Regions from separate parts of the Streptomyces sp. NPDC005566 genome, predicted to be linked through region 3. Evidence: predicted binding sites of a transcription regulator. Region 3 holds the regulator's gene; each other region holds the start of a gene.
The links. The regulator HrcA, encoded in region 3, represses chaperone genes, less so after heat shock. The targets are predictions, from matches to a motif close to TTNGCACTCNGNNNNNCNGAGTGCNAA.
Positions count from the first base shown of each region.

Region 1: the regulator HrcA is predicted to act here: its motif matches at 2,166-2,192, upstream of groL (chaperonin GroEL).
Region 2: the regulator HrcA is predicted to act here: its motif matches at 4,072-4,098, upstream of groES (co-chaperone GroES).

Region 1 is NZ_JBEXDB010000018.1:167,147-174,298, forward strand. It holds gene thrC (threonine synthase) at 1-1,031, shown strand, start outside; gene ABZS61_RS27030 (MoaD/ThiS family protein) at 1,059-1,334, shown strand; gene ABZS61_RS27035 (cold-shock protein) at 1,837-2,043, shown strand; gene groL (chaperonin GroEL) at 2,355-3,977, shown strand; gene ABZS61_RS27045 (DinB family protein) at 4,120-4,629, shown strand; gene ABZS61_RS27050 (glycosyl hydrolase family 28-related protein) at 4,808-6,826, shown strand; gene ABZS61_RS27055 (GH1 family beta-glucosidase) at 6,894-7,152, opposite strand, start outside.
Region 2 is NZ_JBEXDB010000019.1:105,997-113,148, reverse strand. It holds gene ABZS61_RS27825 (LysR family transcriptional regulator) at 1-210, opposite strand, end outside; gene ABZS61_RS27820 (MOSC domain-containing protein) at 291-959, shown strand; gene ABZS61_RS27815 (SDR family oxidoreductase) at 1,014-1,787, shown strand; gene groL (chaperonin GroEL) at 1,888-3,510, opposite strand; gene groES (co-chaperone GroES) at 3,609-3,917, opposite strand; gene ABZS61_RS27800 (polysaccharide deacetylase family protein) at 4,296-5,234, opposite strand; gene ABZS61_RS27795 (methyltransferase domain-containing protein) at 5,412-6,590, shown strand; gene ABZS61_RS27790 (hypothetical protein) at 6,591-7,152, opposite strand, start outside.
Region 3 is NZ_JBEXDB010000001.1:443,148-450,299, forward strand. It holds gene ABZS61_RS02155 (ribonuclease Z) at 1-254, opposite strand, end outside; gene ABZS61_RS02160 (histidine triad nucleotide-binding protein) at 303-662, opposite strand; gene ABZS61_RS02165 (16S rRNA (uracil(1498)-N(3))-methyltransferase) at 744-1,490, opposite strand; gene ABZS61_RS02170 (nitronate monooxygenase) at 1,487-2,560, opposite strand; gene dnaJ (molecular chaperone DnaJ) at 2,694-3,830, opposite strand; gene hrcA (heat-inducible transcriptional repressor HrcA) at 3,831-4,847, opposite strand; gene ABZS61_RS02185 (MBL fold metallo-hydrolase) at 5,013-5,735, shown strand; gene ABZS61_RS02190 (DUF3097 domain-containing protein) at 5,761-6,579, shown strand; gene ABZS61_RS02195 (hypothetical protein) at 6,727-7,152, shown strand, end outside.

The sequences.
Region 1 (7,152 bases), on a different contig from region 3:
CCAACATCAACCCCGGCTTCACGAAGCTGGTCAAGGCCGACAACCTCGCCCGTGAGCTGGGCGTCACCGGCGGTCTGTACGTCAAGGACGACTCCGGCAACCCGACGCACTCCTTCAAGGACCGTGTCGTCGCGATCGCCGTCGAGGCCGCCCGCGCCTTCGGATTCACCACGCTCTCCTGCTCCTCCACCGGCAACCTCGCCGGTGCGGTGGGCGCCGCTGCGGCCCGTGCCGGCTTCCGCTCGTGCGTGTTCATCCCGCACGACCTGGAGCAGGGCAAGGTCGTCATGGCCGCGGTGTACGGCGGCGAACTGGTCGGCATCGAGGGCAACTACGACGACGTCAACCGCTTCTGCTCGGAGCTCATCGGCGACCCGCTCGGTGAGGGCTGGGGCTTCGTCAACGTCAACCTCCGCCCGTACTACGGCGAGGGCTCCAAGACCCTGGCGTACGAGATCTGCGAGCAGCTCGGCTGGCAGCTGCCCGACCAGATCGTCATCCCGATCGCGTCCGGGTCGCAGCTCACGAAGATCGACAAGGGCCTGCAGGAGCTGATCAAGCTCGGCCTGGTCGAGGACAGGCCCTACAAGATCTTCGGCGCCCAGGCCGAGGGCTGCTCCCCGGTCTCCACCGCCTTCAAGGCCGGACACGACGTCGTACGGCCGCAGAAGCCGAACACGATCGCCAAGTCCCTCGCGATCGGCAACCCGGCCGACGGCCCGTACGTCCTGGACATCGCCCGGCGTACCGGCGGTGCCGTCGAGGACGTCAACGACGAGCAGGTCGTCGACGCGATCAAGCTGCTGGCCCGCACCGAGGGCATCTTCGCGGAGACCGCGGGCGGTGTGACGGTCGGTGTGACGAAGAAGCTGATCGACGCCGGTCTGCTGGACCCGACGCTGACCACCGTCATCCTGAACACCGGTGACGGCCTGAAGACGCTGGACGCCGTCGCCCCGACGACCGGCCTGTCGGCCACGATCCGGCCGAGCCTGGACGCGTTCCGCGACGCGGGCCTCGCCGCCAGCTGACCACCCGAGACCGAAGGAAGGCACCCCATGAGCGTCAAGGTCCGTATCCCCACCATCCTCCGCACCTACACGGGCGGTCAGGCCGAGGTCCCGGCCGAGGGCACGATCCTCTCCGAGGTCATCGAGTCCCTGGAGACGAATCACCCGGGCATCGCCGCCCGCGTCCTGGACGACCAGGGCAAGCTGCGCCGCTTCGTGAACGTGTACGTCAACGACGACGACGTGCGCTTCGAGGGCGGCCTGCAGACGGCGACCCCGGACGGCGCCGGCATCTCGATCATCCCGGCCGTCGCCGGAGGCTGACCGCCGGGCCACGTGCCTGCGGGCGACCGTCGAGCCCCGTGACGGAGGCCGGCCGCCGAGCTCCGAGGCGGAGGCCGAGCCTCCTGTACGACTTCACAGCGTGAACACCGTTGCCCCCTCCGCAAGAGAAGCGGAGGGGGCAATTCTGCATGATTGAGCGCGGTACAGTTGGGGAAGTCCCCTCCGCTGCCTGTGCCGCCCGCATATGAGAATGCGCCCGGTCGCGATAAGAAGCAGCCAAAGTACGTGAACTCCTTGCGCCATAAGTGGCCTTTGTCAGGCCCGACTTGCCCTGGAATCGCACGAGTTCCACCTATCCGGGCGTTCAGCTGTGCCCAGAATTCTCGTCCGATTGCCCTGTTGCAGAGGGCAGTTGGGCAGATACATTCGGCCGCGGTCGACGCGTTCCGGCGCACGCCACCCTCTCCTGTCGGAGGGTGAGTTCTGACCCGGGCCCGCGAAGTGCGGTCCTGTGCAAGGGCCAGTAATAGGGGAGTTAGGCATGGCTCAGGGCACCGTCAAGTGGTTCAACGCGGAGAAGGGGTACGGCTTCATCGCGGTCGACGGTGGTGCGGATGTTTTCGTCCACTACAGCGCGATCCAGATGGACGGGTACCGCACCCTCGAAGAGGGTCAGCGAGTTGAATTCGAAATCTCGCAGGGCCAGAAGGGGCCGCAGGCGGACATGGTCAAGCTCGCCGTCGGCTGAGCTCGGCGCGGTCGGCCAACGACACTACTCACGCACGCAGGGCCCGTACCTCCGAAGAGGGGTACGGGCCCTGCGTGCGTCTTCGTGCGCCCCCGACTGTTGTCCACATCTGGAGGGGGACGCTTGCACTCGCAGGGGTCGAGTGCTAATCATTGGCGTTAGCACTCTCCAGGTGAGAGTGACAGAAACTTGGACCGGGCCGGTGAGGCCCGCAGGCTCACGGGGCAAGGAACCGCTGAGCACGCTGGCCGTCCGTCGCGGGCGCCTCTCGGTCCGGAGAAATCCACCCCTGTCCGGGAGGACCACTTCACATGGCCAAGATCATCGCGTTCGACGAGGAGGCACGGCGCGGTCTCGAGCGCGGGATGAACCAGCTCGCCGACGCCGTCAAGGTCACCCTCGGCCCCAAGGGCCGAAACGTCGTCCTCGAGAAGAAGTGGGGCGCGCCCACGATCACCAACGATGGTGTTTCCATCGCCAAGGAGATCGAGCTCGAGGACCCGTACGAGAAGATCGGTGCGGAGCTGGTCAAGGAGGTCGCCAAGAAGACGGACGACGTCGCCGGCGACGGTACGACCACCGCAACCGTTCTCGCTCAGGCGCTCGTCCGTGAGGGCCTGCGCAACGTCGCCGCGGGTGCCAACCCGATGGCTCTCAAGCGTGGCATCGAGAAGGCCGTCGAGGCCGTCTCCGCCGCTCTGCTGGAGCAGGCGAAGGATGTGGAGACCAAGGAGCAGATCGCTTCGACGGCCTCCATCTCCGCTGCCGACACCGAGATCGGCGCCAAGATCGCCGAGGCGATGGACAAGGTCGGCAAGGAAGGCGTCATCACCGTCGAGGAGTCCCAGACCTTCGGTCTGGAGCTCGAGCTCACGGAGGGTATGCGCTTCGACAAGGGCTACATCTCGGCGTACTTCGCGACCGACATGGAGCGTATGGAAACGTCGTTCGACGACCCGTACATCCTGATCGTCAACTCCAAGATCAGCAACGTGAAGGACCTCCTTCCGCTGCTCGAGAAGGTCATGCAGTCGGGTAAGCCGCTGCTGATCATCGCGGAGGACGTCGAGGGCGAGGCCCTGTCGACCCTGGTCGTCAACAAGATCCGTGGCACCTTCAAGTCCGTCGCCGTCAAGGCTCCGGGCTTCGGTGACCGCCGCAAGGCCATGCTCGGCGACATCGCCATCCTCACCGGTGGCACCGTCATCTCCGAGGAGGTCGGCCTCAAGCTCGAGAGCGCCGGCGTCGACCTGCTCGGCAAGGCCCGCAAGGTCGTCATCACCAAGGACGAGACCACGATCGTCGACGGAGCGGGTGACAGCGACCAGGTCCAGGGCCGCGTCAAGCAGATCCGTGCCGAGATCGAGAACTCCGACTCGGACTACGACCGCGAGAAGCTCCAGGAGCGCCTCGCGAAGCTGGCCGGCGGCGTGGCCGTCATCAAGGCCGGCGCCGCGACCGAGGTGGAGCTCAAGGAGCGCAAGCACCGCATCGAGGACGCGGTGCGCAACGCCAAGGCCGCCGTCGAGGAGGGCATCGTCGCCGGTGGTGGCGTCGCGCTGCTGCAGGCCACGGCCGTCTTCGAGAAGCTCGACCTGACGGGCGACGAGGCCACCGGTGCCAACGCCGTCAAGCTCGCGCTGGAGGCCCCGCTCAAGCAGATCGCCGTCAACGGCGGTCTCGAGGGTGGCGTCATCGTCGAGAAGGTGCGCAACCTGCCGATCGGTCACGGCCTCAACGCCGCGACCGGTGAGTACGTCGACATGATCGCCGAGGGCATCATCGACCCGGCGAAGGTCACGCGCTCCGCTCTGCAGAACGCCGCGTCCATCGCCGCGCTGTTCCTCACCACCGAGGCCGTCATCGCCGACAAGCCGGAGAAGGCCTCTGCGGCCGCTCCGGGCGGCATGCCGGGCGGTGACATGGACTTCTGATCCCCCTCGGGATCAGCAGCTCCACGCAGTACCTGTACGACGCCGGCCCCCGGGATTCCTCCCGGGGGCCGGCGTCGTCGCGTCCCCTCGCCGGTACCGGATACTGATGGCCCCTGCACCCGTTCGCGAGGAGCGCATACCCATGACCACCGACTCCCGGACCGGGCCGCCGAGTTCCGGCAGCGAGCGCGAGACGCTGCGGGCCTTTCTCGACTACCACCGAGCCACCCTGGCCATGAAGTGCGAGGGGCTGGACGACGAGGAGCTGCGGCGGCAGTCGATGTCCCCGTCCACGCTGTCGCTGCTCGGGCTGGTGCGGCACATGGCCGAAGTGGAACGGGCCTGGTTCCGCCGTGTGTTCGAGGACAACGAGGCGCCCATGGTCTGGTCCGACCGGATCGACTTCCAGGCGGCGTACGACGCGAGCGCCTCGACCAGGGAGGAGGCGTTCGGCGCCTGGGAGGCCGAGGTGGAGAACTCGCGCCGGATCGAGCGGGAGGCCGGGTCCCTGGACCTGACGGGCCTCCAGCCGCGCTGGGAGAAGGAGGTGTCGCTGCGGATGGTGATGGTGCACGTGCTCCTGGAGTACGGCCGCCACAACGGGCACGCCGACTTCCTGCGTGAAGGCGTCGACGGCGTCGTGGGGGCCTGAGCGCCACCGGGTGGTCCGAGCCGTGGACCGGCTGCTCTGCGCCCGAACAGTGAACGCAAAAAAATGACGTGACTCTGCATGTATTCATCATCAGTCAGAAAGGTTCTGGCAGAACTCTTGTGTCGGTGCTGCGGCGCGCCCTACTGTCGCCCCACCTTCCGAGAGAAACGGGCATGCGATGTCACGGAACATCACGGTCGCCGCGTTGACCGCCGCCGTTGTCGGACTGGGCGCCCTGACCGGCGCCCCCGCGGCCACGGGTGCGGAGGGAGAACGGCCCCCCGCGCCCGCGGTGACGCGTGCGGCCCTCGATCCGGCGCTGGTCGCCGGCCGCGGTGCCGAGGTCCCCTTCGCCGAGCAGGAGGCGGAGAACGCCGCCACGAACGGCACGGTCATCGGCCCCGACCGGGCCGCGTACACGCTGCCCGCCGAGGCCTCCGGCCGTAAGGCGGTCAGGCTGGCGCCGGGCGAGCACGTCGAGTTCACACTGCCGGGCGCCGCCGACGCGATCACCGTGCGCTACAGCATTCCTGACGCCCCGGGCGGGGGCGGCATCACCGCACCGCTCGATGTCGCCGTGAACGGCAAGAAGCGCTCCACGATGACGCTGACCTCGCAGTACGCCTGGCTCTACAACCAGTACCCGTTCACCGACGACCCCGGTGCCGGGCTGCTCCATCCGGACTGGTGGATCACCGAATGCGCCTGCGTCCCCAGCGGGACGACACCCGCCCCGACGATCACCAAGCCGTTCCGCCCGAACCACTTCTACGACGAGCAGCGCCTGCTGCTGGGCAGGAAGTACGGCGCCGGCGACACCGTACGGCTGACGGTCCCGGCCGGCAGCCGTGCCGCGTGGACCGTCATCGACGTGCTCGACTCCGAACTCGTGGGCCTCCCGCACATCGAACTCCGGGCCGCGAACGTGCTGGCCTTCGGGGCCGACCCGTTCGGGCGGCGGGACTCCGCGGGCGCCGTCGAACGGGCCATCGCCCACGCCAAGCGCAAGAACCTCCCGGTGTACATCCCGCCGGGCACGTACCAGGTCAACCGCCACATCATCGTCGACGACGTCACGATCAGGGGCGCCGGAAGCTGGTACACGACGTTCAAGGGCCGCGAGACCGCCCTCGACACCCCGGCCGCGGACGGCTCCGTCCACACGGGCGTCGGCTTCTACGGCAAGGACGCGGCCGAGGGCGGCAGCCGCAACGTCCATCTGTCCGGCTTCGCCATCGAGGGCGACGTGCGCGAGCGCATCGACACCGACCAGGTGAACGGCATCGGCGGCGCGATGAGCGACTCCAGCATCGACGGCCTGCACATCCGCCACACCAAGGTCGGCATGTGGTTCGACGGCCCCATGTCGAACCTGAGGATCACGAACAACGTCATCGTCGACCAGATCGCCGACGCCATCAACTTCCACGGCGGGGTGACGGGTTCGACAGTCGCCCACACCTTCGTACGCAACTCCGGCGACGACGGCCTCGCGATGTGGGCGGAGAAGAACGCCAACACGGGCAACACCTTCGCCCGCAACACCGTCCAGAGCCCGGTTCTCGCCAACGGCATCGCGATCTACGGCGGTACGGACAACACGGTTTCCGGCAACCTCGTCGCCGACCCCGTCCGCGAGGGCAGCGCCCTGCACGTCGGCGCCCGATTCGGCGCGGAGGCGTTCAAGGGCCGGCTGGACCTCACCGGCAACACGACGGTCCGCGCGGGTACGTACGAACTGAACTGGAACATCGGGCTCGGGGCCGTCTGGTTCTACGCCCTGGACCGGGACATCGACGCCGACATCCGGGTCACGGGGAACAACTTCCTCGACAGCACCTACAACGCGATCATGCTGGTCACGGACTGGCCGGTGAAGGACACGTACAGGATCCGCGGAGTCCACTTCAAGGACATCAAGGTCGACGGCACGGGTACGTCGGTGGTCAGCGCCCGCGCGGCGGGTTCGGCGACCTTCGAGAACGTGGACGCGCGCAACGTGGGCGCGGTCGGCGTCAACAACTGCGGGTCCTTCAACTTCACCCCGGCGGGCTCCGAGTTCACCCTGACCGACCTCGGCGGCAATGACGGCGGCGGCACCACGGGCGACTGGCTCGCGCCCTGGCTCCTGCCGAACACGATCACCTGCGACGACCGCCCGCCGGTCGTGGCACCGCCCGCGCCCGGAGCCTGGTGACCGCTTCGCACCACTGACGTCGCGCCGCCGTCGGTCCCGACGGCGGCGCGACGCGTGGGACCGGTGGTCAGGGGCGGTCGAGACCGCCGCGTGCGATGACGTCCGCGTACCAGCGGGCACTGTCCTTCACCGTGCGGCGCTGGCTCGCGAAGTCGACGTGGACGATGCCGAACCGCTTGCTGTAGCCGTACGCCCACTCGAAGTTGTCCAGGAGCGACCACAGGAAGTACCCGCGTACGTCCACGCCGTCCTCGATCGCCCGGTGCACGGCCGTCAGATGCGCGTGCAGGTACGCCACCCGCTCCGGGTCGTGGACCTGGCCCGAG
Region 2 (7,152 bases), on a different contig from region 3:
GGACGCGTGGCGTACCAGCGCCTCGCCGGCCTGGGTGAGCCTCATCTCGCGTCCGGTACGGATCAGCAGCGGGGTGCCCGTCGAGGACTCCAGGGCCTTCATCTGCTGGCTGACGGCGGGCTGGGTGCAGCCCAGGTCGCGCGCGGCGGCGGAGAACGAACCGGTGGTGGCCACGGCGCGCAGGACACGGAGATGACGGGCTTCGATCACCCCTCAACCATAAGCGAGTCTTGAGGTATCAGCTGATTTATCATGAACATCTTTGAGGGTCGAATGGTTAGCGTGTACACATGAAGCTGCTGACTGTGAATCTGGGACGTCCCAAGGCCTCCGAGCACACCCAGAGCCCCGGCGGGGTCACGGGGATCGACAAGCGCCCGGCCGACGGCCCCGTACGGGTCTGCGACCCCGGCCCCAAAGGCACGGGCGCCAGCGGTCTGGCCGGTGACACGGTCTGCGATCTGCGGTTCCACGGCGGCTCCGACCAGGCGGTGTACGCCTTCGCCCGCGAGGAGCTCGACACCTGGGAGAAGGAGCTGGGCCGCACCCTGCCCAACGGCACGTTCGGCGAGAACCTGACGACCCTCGGCCTGCCGGTGAGCACCGCCAGGATCGGCGAGCGCTGGCTGGTCGGCGGCGAGCTGCTCCTGGAGGTGACCTCGGGCCGCATTCCGTGCCGTACGTTCGCGGGTCACCTGGGCGAGAAGGGCTGGATCGGCCGGTTCACGCGTGAGGCGGCCACCGGCGCCTATCTGCGCGTGATCGAACCGGGGACGATACGTTCCGGGGACCCGGTCGCGATCGTGCACCGCCCGGACCACGAGGTCACCGCCGCTCTGCAGTTCCGGGCGGTCACGACCGAACGGGGGCTGCTGCCACAGCTGTTGGCCGCCGGGGACGCACTGCACCCGGAGGCACTGCGCCAGGCCCGGGAGTACGCGGCGAAGAACGGGTCATGACCACCACCCGGGCGGATGAACGGCCCGCGGTCACCGGGCACTAACGTGCCGCGTATGACGACTGCACTGATTACGGGCGCGACGGCGGGGATCGGGGCCGCCTTCGCACGGCGGCTCGCGGGTGACGGGCACAATCTGGTGCTGGTGGCGCGGGACACCGAACGGCTGCGGGTCCAGGCCACGGAGCTGCACGACCGGCACGGCATCGAGGCTGAGGTCCTGAGGGCCGACCTGTCCACGGACTCGGGCATCGAGGCGGTCGAGGCGCGCCTGGGTGACCGCCAGAACTCCGTGGACCTGCTGGTCAACAACGCCGGGTTCGGCAACAAGGGCCGCTATCTGGACGTTCCCATGGCGGCCGAGCTGACCATGCTGAAGGTGCACTGCGAGGCCGTGCTGCGGCTGACCTCGGCCGCGGCGGCCGGGATGCAGGAGCGCGGGCGCGGCGGGGTGGTCAACGTGGCCTCCGTGGCCGCCTTCCTGCCCCGGGGCACGTACGGGGCGTCGAAGGCGTGGGTCGTGCAGTTCACCCAGGGCGCGGCCAAGGACCTCGCGGGTTCGGGGGTGCGGCTGATGGCCCTGTGTCCCGGCTTCGTGCGGACGGAGTTCCACGAGCGGGCCGGCATGGGGACGGGCAACATCCCGGACTGGATGTGGCTCGACGCGGACAAACTGGTCTCGACGGCCCTGGCCGACCTGGCCCGGGGCAGGTCGGTGTCGATTCCCGACCCGCGGTACAAGGCGCTGATGGGCCTGGTGAAGGTGGCGCCCCGGGGCCTGCTGGGCGGGGTGACGTCCCGCGCGGGCCGCACGTACGGCCCCAAGTAGCGGGGCGGCCGGGGCAGTTCCCCGGCCCGCGACCGCGAAACGGCCGAGGCCCGGTGCCCCCGCGACGGGGGTACCGGGCCTCGGCTGCGTACGGGACGTACTAGTGGGAGTGACCGTGGCCGTGACCGGCGTCGGCCTCTTCCTCGGCCGGCTTCTCGACGACCAGGGTCTCGGTCGTGAGCAGCAGCGACGCGATGGACGCGGCGTTCTCCAGGGCGGAGCGGGTGACCTTGACCGGGTCGATGACGCCGGCCTTCACCAGGTCGCCGTACTCGCCGGTGGAGGCGTTGAAGCCCTGGCCCTTGTCGAGCTCGGCGACCTTCGAGGTGATGACGTAGCCCTCGAGGCCCGCGTTCTCCGCGATCCAGCGAAGCGGCTCGACGGCGGCGCGGCGCACGACCGCGACACCCGTGGCCTCGTCGCCGGTCTTGCCGAGGTTGCCCTCGAGGACCTTGACGGCGTGGACCAGAGCGGAGCCACCACCGGAGACGATGCCCTCCTCGACCGCGGCGCGGGTCGCGGAGATGGCGTCCTCCAGACGGTGCTTCTTCTCCTTGAGCTCCACCTCGGTGGCGGCACCGACACGGATCACGCACACGCCGCCGGCCAGCTTCGCGAGGCGCTCCTGGAGCTTCTCGCGGTCCCAGTCGGAGTCCGTGGACTCGATCTCGGCCTTGATCTGGTTGACGCGGCCCTTGACGTCGGCGGACTCGCCGCCGCCGTCGACGATGGTCGTGTCGTCCTTGGAGACGGTGACGCGGCGGGCGGTGCCCAGCACGTCCAGACCGGCCTGGTCGAGCTTGAGGCCGACCTCCTCGGCGATGACGGTCGCACCGGTGAGGGTGGCGATGTCGCCGAGCATGGCCTTGCGGCGGTCACCGAAGCCCGGGGCCTTCACCGCGACGGCGTTGAAGGTGCCACGGATCTTGTTGACGACGAGGGTGGAGAGCGCCTCGCCCTCGACGTCCTCGGCGATGATCAGCAGCGGCTTGGAGCCACCCGCCTGGATGACCTTCTCCAGCAGCGGGAGCAGGTCCTGGATGGAACCGATCTTGCCCTGGTGGATCAGGATGTACGGGTCGTCGAGGACGGCCTCCATACGCTCCTGGTCGGTCACCATGTACGGGGACAGGTAACCCTTGTCGAAAGCCATGCCCTCGGTGAACTCGAGGTCCAGACCGAAGGTGTTGGACTCCTCGACGGTGATGACACCGTCCTTGCCGACCTTGTCCATCGCGTCCGCGATGAGCTCGCCGACCTGTGCGTCCTGCGCGGAGAGCGCGGCGACGGCGGCGATGTCGGACTTGTCGTCGATCGGTCGGGCGGTCGCGAGGAGCTCCTCGGACACGGCCTTGACCGCGGCGTCGATGCCCTTCTTCAGGGCTGCCGGGGACGCGCCCGCGGCGACGTTGCGCAGCCCCTCGCGGACGAGTGCCTGGGCCAGCACGGTGGCGGTGGTGGTGCCGTCACCGGCCACGTCGTTGGTCTTGGTCGCCACCTCCTTCACCAGCTGGGCACCGAGGTTCTCGTACGGGTCGTCGAGCTCGACCTCGCGCGCGATGGTGACACCGTCGTTGGTGATGGTGGGAGCGCCGAACTTCTTGTCGATGACGACGTTGCGGCCCTTGGGGCCGATCGTCACCTTGACCGTGTCGGCAAGCTTGTTGACGCCGCGCTCAAGGGCGCGACGGGCGTCCTCGTCGAACTTCAGAATCTTCGCCATGGGCTGTACTTCCCTCTCGAACGAACTGCGCCCCTCGCCGCCCGGCTAGGTATTTCGCAGGGGGCCAGGGGCGCAGAACACAAGCAAACGTGGGTGAATTACTTCTCGATGATCGCGAGCACGTCGCGAGCCGAGAGGACGAGGTACTCCTCGCCGTTGTACTTCACCTCGGTGCCGCCGTACTTGCTGTACAGAACGACATCGCCGGTCTTGACGTCGAGCGGAAGGCGCTCGCCGTTCTCGAAGCGGCCCGGGCCCACGGCCAGGACGACGCCCTCCTGGGGCTTCTCCTTGGCGGTGTCCGGAATGACCAGGCCAGAAGCCGTGGTCTGCTCGGCGTCGAGCGGCTGGACCACAATGCGGTCCTCGAGCGGCTTGATCGCAACCTTGGAGCTGGTGGTCGACACGATCCGGTCTCCCCCTTCGGAGATCTCACGGGGTTTAACAGTCTGTGGTCGGCGACCAGGTCGATCCGTCGTCGCGGGTGCCGGACCTGCCCTGTCGCGCAGTGGTGCTGGCACTCTCCAGTGGGGAGTGCCAGGCCTGAGACTATGACCGCGATTAGCACTCGGTCAAGCGGAGTGCCAATTCACCACCCGCGCGTGGCGGGCGGACCGGGCCGCCGGACCGCACCGGGCCCGGTACCGAGCGGGATTTCGCACGGTCACCGTACGGACAACGCGGGGGCGCGCCGCGGCGTTCCGTACCTCCAGGACGGCTTGCACGGAGTTCGGCGGAGGCGCGCACGCAGCGCTCCACGGGCACGCGCGCGGGACCGGAACCTTTCAGACGTAGTCCTCCAGCCTGGCCACCGCGTACCCCTTGTCGGTGATCGTCTTCATGACCTGGCGGACCATGTCCGCCATGGATCCCTTCCAGTTCGCACGCCCGCGGAAGTGGGTGAGGATGATGTCGCCGGGGTGCAGGTCCCGGTCCCACTCCCGCCATTCCATGCGGTCGGGGAAAGCCTCCGCGTTCCACAGGGGCACGGCCTCGACTCCGCAGGACTTCGCGATGCGCAGGGTGTCGCGGTTGTAGTTGCCGTACGGCGGCCGGAAGAGGGTGGGCCGCTTCCCGAAGTACTTCTCGATCTTGTCCTGTTCGCCGCAGATCTCCCGGCGCTGATCGGCCTTCGAGAGCCCCGGCAGATAGCGGTGGTTCAGCGTGTGGTTGCTGAGGGTGACGCCGCGCGCCTGCATCTCCTTGAAATAGCCGTAGTTGTCGCTCACCACGTAGTCGCTGAGGAAGGCGCTGTACGGGATCTTCAGCTCCGTCATCATGCGCAGCAGTTCGGGGTCCTTCTCCGCACCGTCGTCCATCGTCAGGAAGACGATCCGTTCCTCGGTCGGAACGGTGGTGAAGACCGGCGGCAGCTCTTCCCCGCCCTCGACCTCGAAACCCTCGCGGGTGGTGATGCGCGGTTTCACGGCGGGCGGCGCCGGTGCAGCCAGTGGGACTTTGGCCAGCCCCCACTTCTTCGCGGCGACCGCGCGGGCGGCCTGCTCCCGCTTCAGCCGCTCGGCACGGGTGTCGACCGCGGGTGCCGGCCCCGCCTGGGCGGCCGCGCCCGGCTGCCCCGCGGCCGGTTTCCCCTGCGCGGCCCCGCGGCCGGACTCCGCCGCGCACCCGGAGGCGACGGCGGCGGCCAGCAGGGCGACCAGAGCTCCGCGGACCGTTCTATGACGCTTTGTGATGTGCTTTTCGTTTTGTCGTACTAGCTGCATGGCGCCGCATCCTGCCAGCAGGTCACCGACCTCCTCCCGCGACACCTCCACCGGAGCCGCCGCGTCCCCCGGCTGGCTCACAATGGAGTCGTGAACGCCGCCCACTCCCCCGACGATCCCGCCGATTCCGCAGACCCCGCCGGTCCCGCGGATCCCACCGGCCCCACAGATCCGCTCGTGGCCTTCGCCGCCCTGCGCAGCCCCGAGGGCACGGCGCTCCTGGACGAACTGCGCGACTACGACCCCGCCCGGGAGCTGGCCACGGCCACCCGGCTGCGCCGCTCCCACCCGGCAGGCCTGGTGTCGGCTGCGCTGGGTCAGGCGCGGCTGCGGCAGCGGGCCGCGGCGAAGTTCGGTGCCGAGGACGCACACCGGATGTTCTTCACCCCGAACGGAGTGGAACAGGCGACCCGGACCTCGGTCGCCACCTACCGCGCCGCACGGTTCGCCGGTCTCGGCGGCGTGCGGAGCGTGGCCGACCTGTGCTGCGGGATCGGCGGGGACGCGATCGCCCTCGCTCGGGCGGGTATCTCGGTCCTGGCCGTGGACCGCGACCCACTGACCGCCGAGGTCGCCCGCGCCAATGCGGAGGCTCTCGGCCTCGACGGCCTGATCGAGGTGCGGTGTGCCGACGTCACAGAGATCGACACCTCCCCGTACGACGCGGTCTTCGTCGACCCGGCCCGGCGCGGCGGGCGCGGCAGGATCTTCGACCCCGAGGCGTACTCGCCGCCGCTCTCCTGGGCGACCGCCGCGGCGCTGAAGGCCCCCCGCGCGGCGCTGAAGATCGCCCCCGGTGTCCCGCACGAGGCGATCGGACCGCAGGCGGAAGCCGAGTGGATCTCGGACGGCGGTGATGTGAAGGAGGCCGTGCTGTGGTTCGGCGAGGGCTTCACCCCGGGCGCCTTCCGGGCCACCCTGCTGCCCTCCCGCGCGACCCTGGTGGCCGCCGCCCCGCTCCCCGCACCGCCCGTCGGCCCCGTCGGCCGCTTTCTGTACGAGCCGGACGGCGCCGTCATCCGCGCCCATCTGGTCGCCGACATCGTGCAACGGTGCGAGGGCAGGCTGGTCGACGAGACGATCGCGTACGTCACGAGCGATCAGCCGTACGACTCCGACTACACGGCCGCGTACGAGATCACCGACCGGCTGCCCTTCAACATGAAGAAGCTCAAGGCCCTGCTGCGGGAGCGGAAGGTCGGTGTCCTGACCGTCAAGAAGCGCGGATCGGCGGTCGAACCCGAGGAGCTGCGACGGAGGATGAAGCTCCAGGGGCCGCATTCGGCCACCGTGTTCCTCACCCGGGTGGCCGGTGCCCCGACGATGCTGATCGGACACCCGGTGAAGCAGCCCTGATCAGTGGCAGGCGCCGTCCACCCGGACCAGCGGCTCGGCCGGCGCCCCGATCAGCACCCGCACCACCCAGCGGCGGTGGGCGAACGCCTTGACGAGGCCGATCAGCCCGGTCAGCCAGGCGACGAAACCGAGCCCCATAAGGAACGCCACCATGCCGTAGGTCTCCTGGCCCGCCCTGGCCGTGGCAGGGACGGTCACACAGGTGTACAGGCCGACCGCGCACAGCAGGTACGACGTCAGCATCCAGACGGTTCCGGCGGCGGGCCTGCGCAGCGGCACGTCGCCCACCGGGTCCCGGTCGAGCCCGCCCCATTGCGCGAGGAGCCGGCGCACCCGGCGGTCCCTGAGCACACCGAGAGCGACGAAGACGGCCGAGGGAACCAGCAGGCCGGCGCCGACGACGACGCAGACGAGGCCCATGAACGCGCTGATGACGTCGTAGGACCCCTCGAAGGTGAGCATCGCGGTGCCGACGAACGACCAGCCGAGCGCGGCAAGTCCCGCCCACAGCCACAGCATTCCGAGCCGGCCCGGCCCGATGTGCATCCTGACGAGCTCGCCG
Region 3 (7,152 bases):
GGGACCTGGTCCAGGTTGATCCGCTGGATCACCCCGGCCAGGCCCAGCGAGTGGTCGCCGTGGAAGTGCGTGACGCAGATCCGGTTGATGTCGTGCGCGGCGACGCCCGCCCGCAGCATCTGGCGCTGGGTGCCCTCGCCCGGGTCGAAGAGGATGCCCTCGCCGTCCCAGCGCAGCAGGTAGCCGTTGTGGTTGCGGTGACGCGTCGGGACCTGGCTTGCGGTGCCGAGGACCACGAGCTCTCGTACGGACACGGTGTGCGGCTCCTAGCGCCTCTCGTTCGGATCGTGCGACGAAAGACCCTAGCCGGGCGGCCACTGCATCCCGCGTCCGCCCAGGACGTGGGCGTGCGCGTGGAAGACGGTCTGTCCCGCACCGGCACCCGTGTTGAGGACGATGCGGTAACCGGTCTCAGTGATCCTCTCGTCAGCGGCGACCAGCCCGGCCTCGCGCAGCACGTCCGCGGCGATCCCCGGCTCGGCCGCGGCGAGGGCGGCGGCGTCCGGGTAGTGCGCCTTCGGGATGACGAGAACGTGTGTGGGGGCCTGGGGGTTTATGTCGCGGAAGGCGACGGTCGTTTCGCTCTCGCGGATGATGGTCGCCGGGATGTCCCCCGTAACGATCTTGCAGAACAGGCAGTCGGTCTGCGGCTCTCCCGCCATGGCCCGGCCTCCTCGGTCGCTTGGTGATCGTGATCGGTACACCGGCATGCTATCCGTCCGGACCTTCCGGGCGGCCGGACCTCAGCTCCAGCGACCGGTGCGTCCCATCAGCAGGGCGGCAGCGGCCGTCCCGGCGGTCGAGGTGCGCAGCACACTGGGCCCGAGCTGGTACGACGGCGCGCCCGCGGCGGCGAAGGCGGCGAGCTCCTCGGGGGAGACTCCGCCCTCCGGTCCCACGACGAGCACGATCGAGCCGTCGGCGGGGAGTTGCGTGGTGGCGAGCGGCTCGCTTCCGCTCTCCCGGTCCTCGTGCAGGACCCCGGCGAAGTCAGCGGCGGCCAGCAGGGCGGCCACCTGCTTCGTCGTCATCGCCTCGGCGACCTCGGGGAACAGCACCCGCCGGGACTGCTTGCCCGCCTCCCGTGCCGTGTTGCGCCACTTGGCCAGGGATTTGAGGCCGCGCTCGCCCTTCCACTGCGTGATGCAGCGCGAGGCCTGCCACGGCACGATCGCGTCGACGCCCGTCTCCGTCATCGTCTCGACGGCGACCTCACCGCGGTCACCTTTGGGAAGCGCCTGGACGATGGTGATGCGGGGTGCGGGTGGGGGCTCCTCGTGCACCGTGGTGAGGTCCATGACGACGAGCCGGTCCTTGCCCTCGGCCGCACGTACGACGCCCTCCGTCCAGCGGCCGCGCCCGTCGGTCAGGACGACGTCCTCCCCCGGGTGCAGACGCTTCACGGACACGGCGTGCCGCCCCTCGGATCCTTCCAGGACGAACTCCGGCCCGCTGGGCACGTGTTCGACAACAAAGACCGGTGCCGTCACTGTGCACCCCTCCCACTCACTGCCGCCCATGCGGCATCCGTTTCGGTGGCGAGCAGTTCCACGAGTTCTCCGGCGGGCAGCTCGCGTGCCATCCGGTGGCCCTGGCCCGCCCACAGGGCCATGCCCTGGGCGTCGCCGGCCTTGGCGGCGGCCTTGCGCAGCCCACTGGTCAGGTGGTGCACCTGGGGGTAGGCGGCGGGAGCGTACGGGCCGTGCTCCCGGACGAATCGGTTGGCCAGCCCTCGTGCGGGGCGGCCGGAGAACGCCCGGGTGAGAGCCGTGGTGACGAACAGCGGGTTGGTCAGGGCCTGTTTGTGCAGCAGGTGCGCCCCTGACTCGGGGCAGGCCAGGAACGCCGTGCCGAGCTGTGCCGCGTCGGCGCCCGCAGCGAGCACCGCCGCGATCTGGGAGCCGCGCATCAGCCCGCCGGCCGCGACGATCGGCAGCTGTACGGTCTCGCGGACCTGGGCGATCAGGGAGAGCAGCCCGGTGCCGGTGAGGCCGGCCTGCGCGTCGTCGTGGTGCGTGGACTGGTGGCCGCCCGCCTCGACGCCCTGTACGCAGACGGCGTCGGCGCCCGCCCACTGCGCGTTCCGCGCCTCCTGCGGGGAGGTGACCGTCACGACGGTGAACGTGCCGGCGCCGGCGAACGCGTCGAGGGTGTCGCGGGCGGGGCAGCCGAACGTGAAGGAGACGACGGGCACCGGATCGTCCAGCAGTATCGCGACCTTGGCCTCGTAGCCGTCGTCGCCGCTGGAGTCGGGGTCGCCGAGCGGAGTGTCGTACCAGGCGGCCTCACCCGCGAGCTGGTGGCGGTACACCTCGACGGCGCTGGGGTCGGCGAGCGCCTGCTGCGGCATGAAGAGGTTGACGCCGAACGGCTGTCCGGTCAGCCCCCGCAGCTGCTTGATCTCGTTGTACATCCCGTCCGCCGTCTTGTAGCCGGCGGCGAGGAATCCGAGCCCCCCGGCCTCGGCGACGGCACCGACGAGCTGCGGACAGGAGACGCCGCCCGCCATCGGGGCCTGCACGATCGGATACCGGCAGAGATCGGTCAGTGCCAAGGACATGACGGCATCGTGCCACGTCCGGTGCGGCGTGCCGAATCAGCCATTTCCCGCCGGGCGTACGGCCTGCCGCCGAACGCCGCACCGCCCGCCGGAGAGAACCGGCGGGCGGTGCGGGTGACGCTCGGGATCCGGCTCAGCGGCCGTTGAAGGCGTCCTTCAGCCGGGAGAACAGCCCCTGCTGCCCCGGCTGGAACTGGCCGGTGGGCCGCTCCTCGCCACGCAGCTTCGACAGCTCCCGCAGGAGGCGCTCCTGCTCGGGGTCCATCTTCGTCGGGGTCATGACCTCGACATGCACGATCAGGTCGCCGCGCCCGCCACCCCGCAGATGCGTGATGCCGCGCCCATGCAGCGGAACCGACTGTCCGGACTGGGTGCCCGGCCTGATGTCGATCTCCTCCAGGCCGTCCAGCGTCTCCAGCGGCACCTGGGTGCCGAGCGCCGCGGCCGTCATCGGGATGGTGACCGTGCAGTGCAGGTCGTCGCCGCGCCGTTGGAACACGGCGTGGGACAGCTCGTGGATCTCGACGTACAGGTCGCCGGCCGGACCGCCGCCGGGGCCGACCTCTCCCTCGCCCGCGAGCTGGATCCGGGTGCCGTTGTCGACACCTGCCGGGATCTTCACGGTGAGGGTGCGCCGCGAACGGATGCGGCCGTCACCGGCGCACTCGGGGCACGGCGTCGGCACGACCGTGCCGAAGCCCTGGCACTGGGGGCAGGGCCGCGAGGTCATGACCTGGCCGAGGAAGGACCGGGTGACCTGGGAGACCTCACCGCGGCCGCGGCACATGTCACAGGTCTGGGCGGAGGTGCCGGGTGCGGCGCCCTCACCACTGCAGGTCGTACAGACGACCGCCGTGTCGACCTGGATGTCCTTGGTCGTGCCGAAGGCCGCCTCGGAGAGGTCGATCTCCAGTCGGATCATGGCGTCCTGGCCGCGCCGGGTGCGCGAACGGGGTCCGCGCTGCGACGCCGTGCCGAAGAACGCGTCCATGATGTCGGAGAAGTTGCCGAAGCCACCCTGTCCGAATCCGCCCGCGCCACCGCCTCCGGAGGCGGACAGCGGGTCGCCGCCGAGGTCGTAGACCTGCTTCTTCTGCGGGTCCGACAGCACCTCGTAAGCGGCGTTGATCTCCTTGAACCGCTCCTGGGTCTTCGGATCCGGGTTGACATCCGGATGCAGCTCGCGGGCGAGCCTTCGGAATGCCTTCTTGATCTCGTCCTGAGATGCGTCGCGGCGCACGCCGAGTACGGCGTAGTAGTCCGTGGCCACTTACGACTCCGCCAGGATCTGTCCGACGTAACGTGCCACTGCGCGTACCGCTCCCATCGTTCCGGGGTAGTCCATGCGGGTCGGTCCGACCACGCCGAGTTTGGCGACTGCCTCGTCGCCCGAACCGTAGCCGACCGCGACGACGGACGTGGAGTTGAGGCCCTCGTGGGCGTTCTCGTGCCCGATACGTACGGTCATGCCCGAGTCCTTGGCCTCACCGAGCAGCTTCAGCAGCACGACCTGTTCCTCCAATGCCTCCAGCACCGGCCGGATCATCACGGGGAAGTCGTGCCCGAAGCGGGTGAGGTTGGAGGTGCCGCCGATCATCAGCCGCTCCTCCGTCTCTTCGACCAGAGTCTCGAGAAGTACGGAGAGCACCGTCGAGACGGTCCCCCTGTCCTCGTTCTCGAAGGACTCCGGCAGGTCCTGCACCAGTTGCGGAACGTCCGCGAAGCGGCGTCCGACGACCCGGCTGTTGAGCCGGGCCCGCAGATCGGCGAGAGAGGTCTCACCGAACGGAGCAGGACAGTCGATCATACGCTGTTCGACCCGGCCTGTGTCCGTGATCAGTACGAGCATCAGCCGGGCGGGGGCGAGCGACAGCAGTTCGACGTGCCGCACCGTCGAGCGGGTCAGCGAGGGGTACTGCACGACGGCGACCTGCCGGGTCAGCTGCGCGAGCAGCCGCACCGTACGGCCCACGACGTCGTCGAGGTCGACCGCCCCGGCGAGGAAGTTCTGAATGGCCCGGCGCTCCGGCGACGACAGGGGCTTCACGCCCGCGAGCTTGTCGACGAAGAGCCGGTAACCCTTGTCCGTCGGGATACGCCCCGCACTCGTGTGCGGCTGGGCGATGAAGCCCTCGTCCTCCAGCACCGCCATGTCGTTGCGGACCGTTGCCGGGGAGACCCCGAGCTTGTGCCGCTCCGTGAGCGCCTTGGAGCCGACGGGCTCCTCGGTGCCGACATAGTCCTGGACGATGGCGCGCAGCACTTCGAGTCTGCGTTCGCTGAGCATCGCGCACACCTCCAGCTGTGGTTCTCCGGTGTCTGCCTGGCACTCTGTGCATTCGAGTGCCAGCAATCCCCCCGGTCAGTGTACGGGGGCGGGGTGGGCGAAGGGCAAGGGCGACCGGCCACGCCGTCGCAGGACTGTGCAGGTCGTTGCCGATAGCGTCGCCGCATGGACGCCTCTTGGGAAGAGTACGGCTGGGAGCGGTTGAGCAACGTTGCGGGGCGCCGGCGCCTTCCCGTCTGGGACGCGACGGCCGCGCTGGTGGCCGGGACCGAGGGCGCGCTGCTCTACGACACCGGCTCGACGCTCCGGGAGGGTGCCGAACTGCGGACCCGGGCCGAGGGGCTGCTCGGCCGGAGGGTGACGCATATCGCACTGAGCCACCCGCACTTCGACCATGTGCTCGGCACCGCGGTCTTCGCCGGGGCGGAGGTCCACGGGGCGGTCGGCACGAGGGAACTGCTGGGGCGCTGCGCGGAGGAGCTCCGCGCGGACGCGGTGCGTCACGGGATGACCGAACACGACGCCGCCGTGGCGACGGACGTCCTGGTGGCCCCCCGGCACGAGGTGAGCGGCGAGCGGACGCTCGACCTGGGCGGCGGCCTCCAGGTGCTGCTGGCCAACGTGGGACCCGGCCACAGCGGCCACGACCTCGCGGTGCTGGTGCCGGGCTCTCCCGTGGTGGTGCTCTGCGGCGACCTGGTCGAGGAGTCGGGCGAACCGCAGGCCGGCCCGGACGCGGTCCCGGCCCGCTGGCCCGCCGCGCTGGACCGGCTGCTGGCCCTGGGCGGTGAGGAGGCGCTGTACGTGCCGGGGCACGGGGCCGTCGTGGACGCCGCGTTCGTACGGGCGCAGCGCGACCGGCTGGCTGCCCGGTTCGGCGTGTCCTGAGGGGCCGGCGATCTATCGTCGTGCCATGCGCAGCTACCAGCCGGACCTGACACCGCCGTGGAAGCGGTCCGCTCCCGTTCCCGAGGTCCCCGCCGAGCCCGATCTGGTCGTGGAAGAGGTTGCCACCGGTTTCTGCGGTGCGGTGATCCGGTGCGAGAAGACGGCCCAGGGGCCGACCGTCACTCTGGAGGACCGCTTCGGCAAGCACCGGGTGTTCCCGATGGGGCCGCGCGGCTTCCTGCTGGAGGGCCGGGTGGTCACCCTCGTACGCCCGGCGGCTTCGGCGCCGGCCGGGAAGGCCCGTACGGCCTCCGGCTCCGTCGCGGTCCCCGGGGCGCGGGCGCGCGTGGCGCGGGCCGGCCGGATCTATGTGGAGGGCCGGCACGACGCCGAGCTCGTCGAGCGGGTCTGGGGCGACGACCTGCGCATCGAAGGCGTGGTCGTGGAGTACCTGGAGGGCATCGACGACCTCCCCGCGATCGTGCGCGAGTTCGCCCCGGCCCCCGGTGCCCGGCTCGGCGTCCTGGTCGACCATCTGGTGCCGGGCTCCAAGGAGTCCCGTATCGCCGCGGAGGTCACCGGCAGGGACGTGCTGGTCGTGGGGCACCCGTACATCGATGTCTGGGAGGCGGTGAAGCCGTCGTCCGTGGGGATCCCGGGGTGGCCGGCCGTGCCGCGGGGCCAGGACTGGAAAACGGGTGTCTGCCGTTCGCTGGGGTGGCCGGAGAACACGGGCGCGGCCTGGCAGCACATTCTCTCCAAGGTGCACTCCTACAAGGACCTGGAACCACAACTCCTCGGTCGTGTCGAGGAATTGATCGACTTCGTCACCCTTCCTGCCTGATGTCCCGAGGCCGTTGAGGAGGATCCGGTACCGATCCCCATGAATGCCTGCGCCACACACGCACCATCGGTTATTGAGAGGTGAGGGGCCCGACGGGCCGGAGCTGCTGGGCGGGCCCAGCAGGCAAAAGGGGAAGGCCGGGGGCGGATGGCGCGCGAAGTGTGGCGGGACAGTGCGGAGAACGAGGCGGCCTCCGCTGTCTTCCACCTGATGCAGCAGCTGATCGACCAGTACCGGGTCAACCGCCCCGTGATGCCCCTCGTGGTCGCGCAGGCCGAGGACGCCGGTGCGGGACCCGACATCGACCGCAGGGTCGAGCAGATCGTCCGGCAGGTCCACCGGGCGAACCAGCTGCGCCGCGTCCCCGTGAAGCTCCTGGACGGCCACGGCGCCACCCCGTACGAGGCGGCGCTGTCCATGGTGCGCGCGCTGACCGAGCGGCCCTGGGAGACCCGGGGCACCTCGCAGTACAAGCCCTTCGCCTTTCCCCGCTCCCGTCTCCTCGACGCCATCGAGCAGGCCACCGCGACGGTCCTGGAACGGCAGCCCGACCGTGTCTCCGCCCGCGGTGAC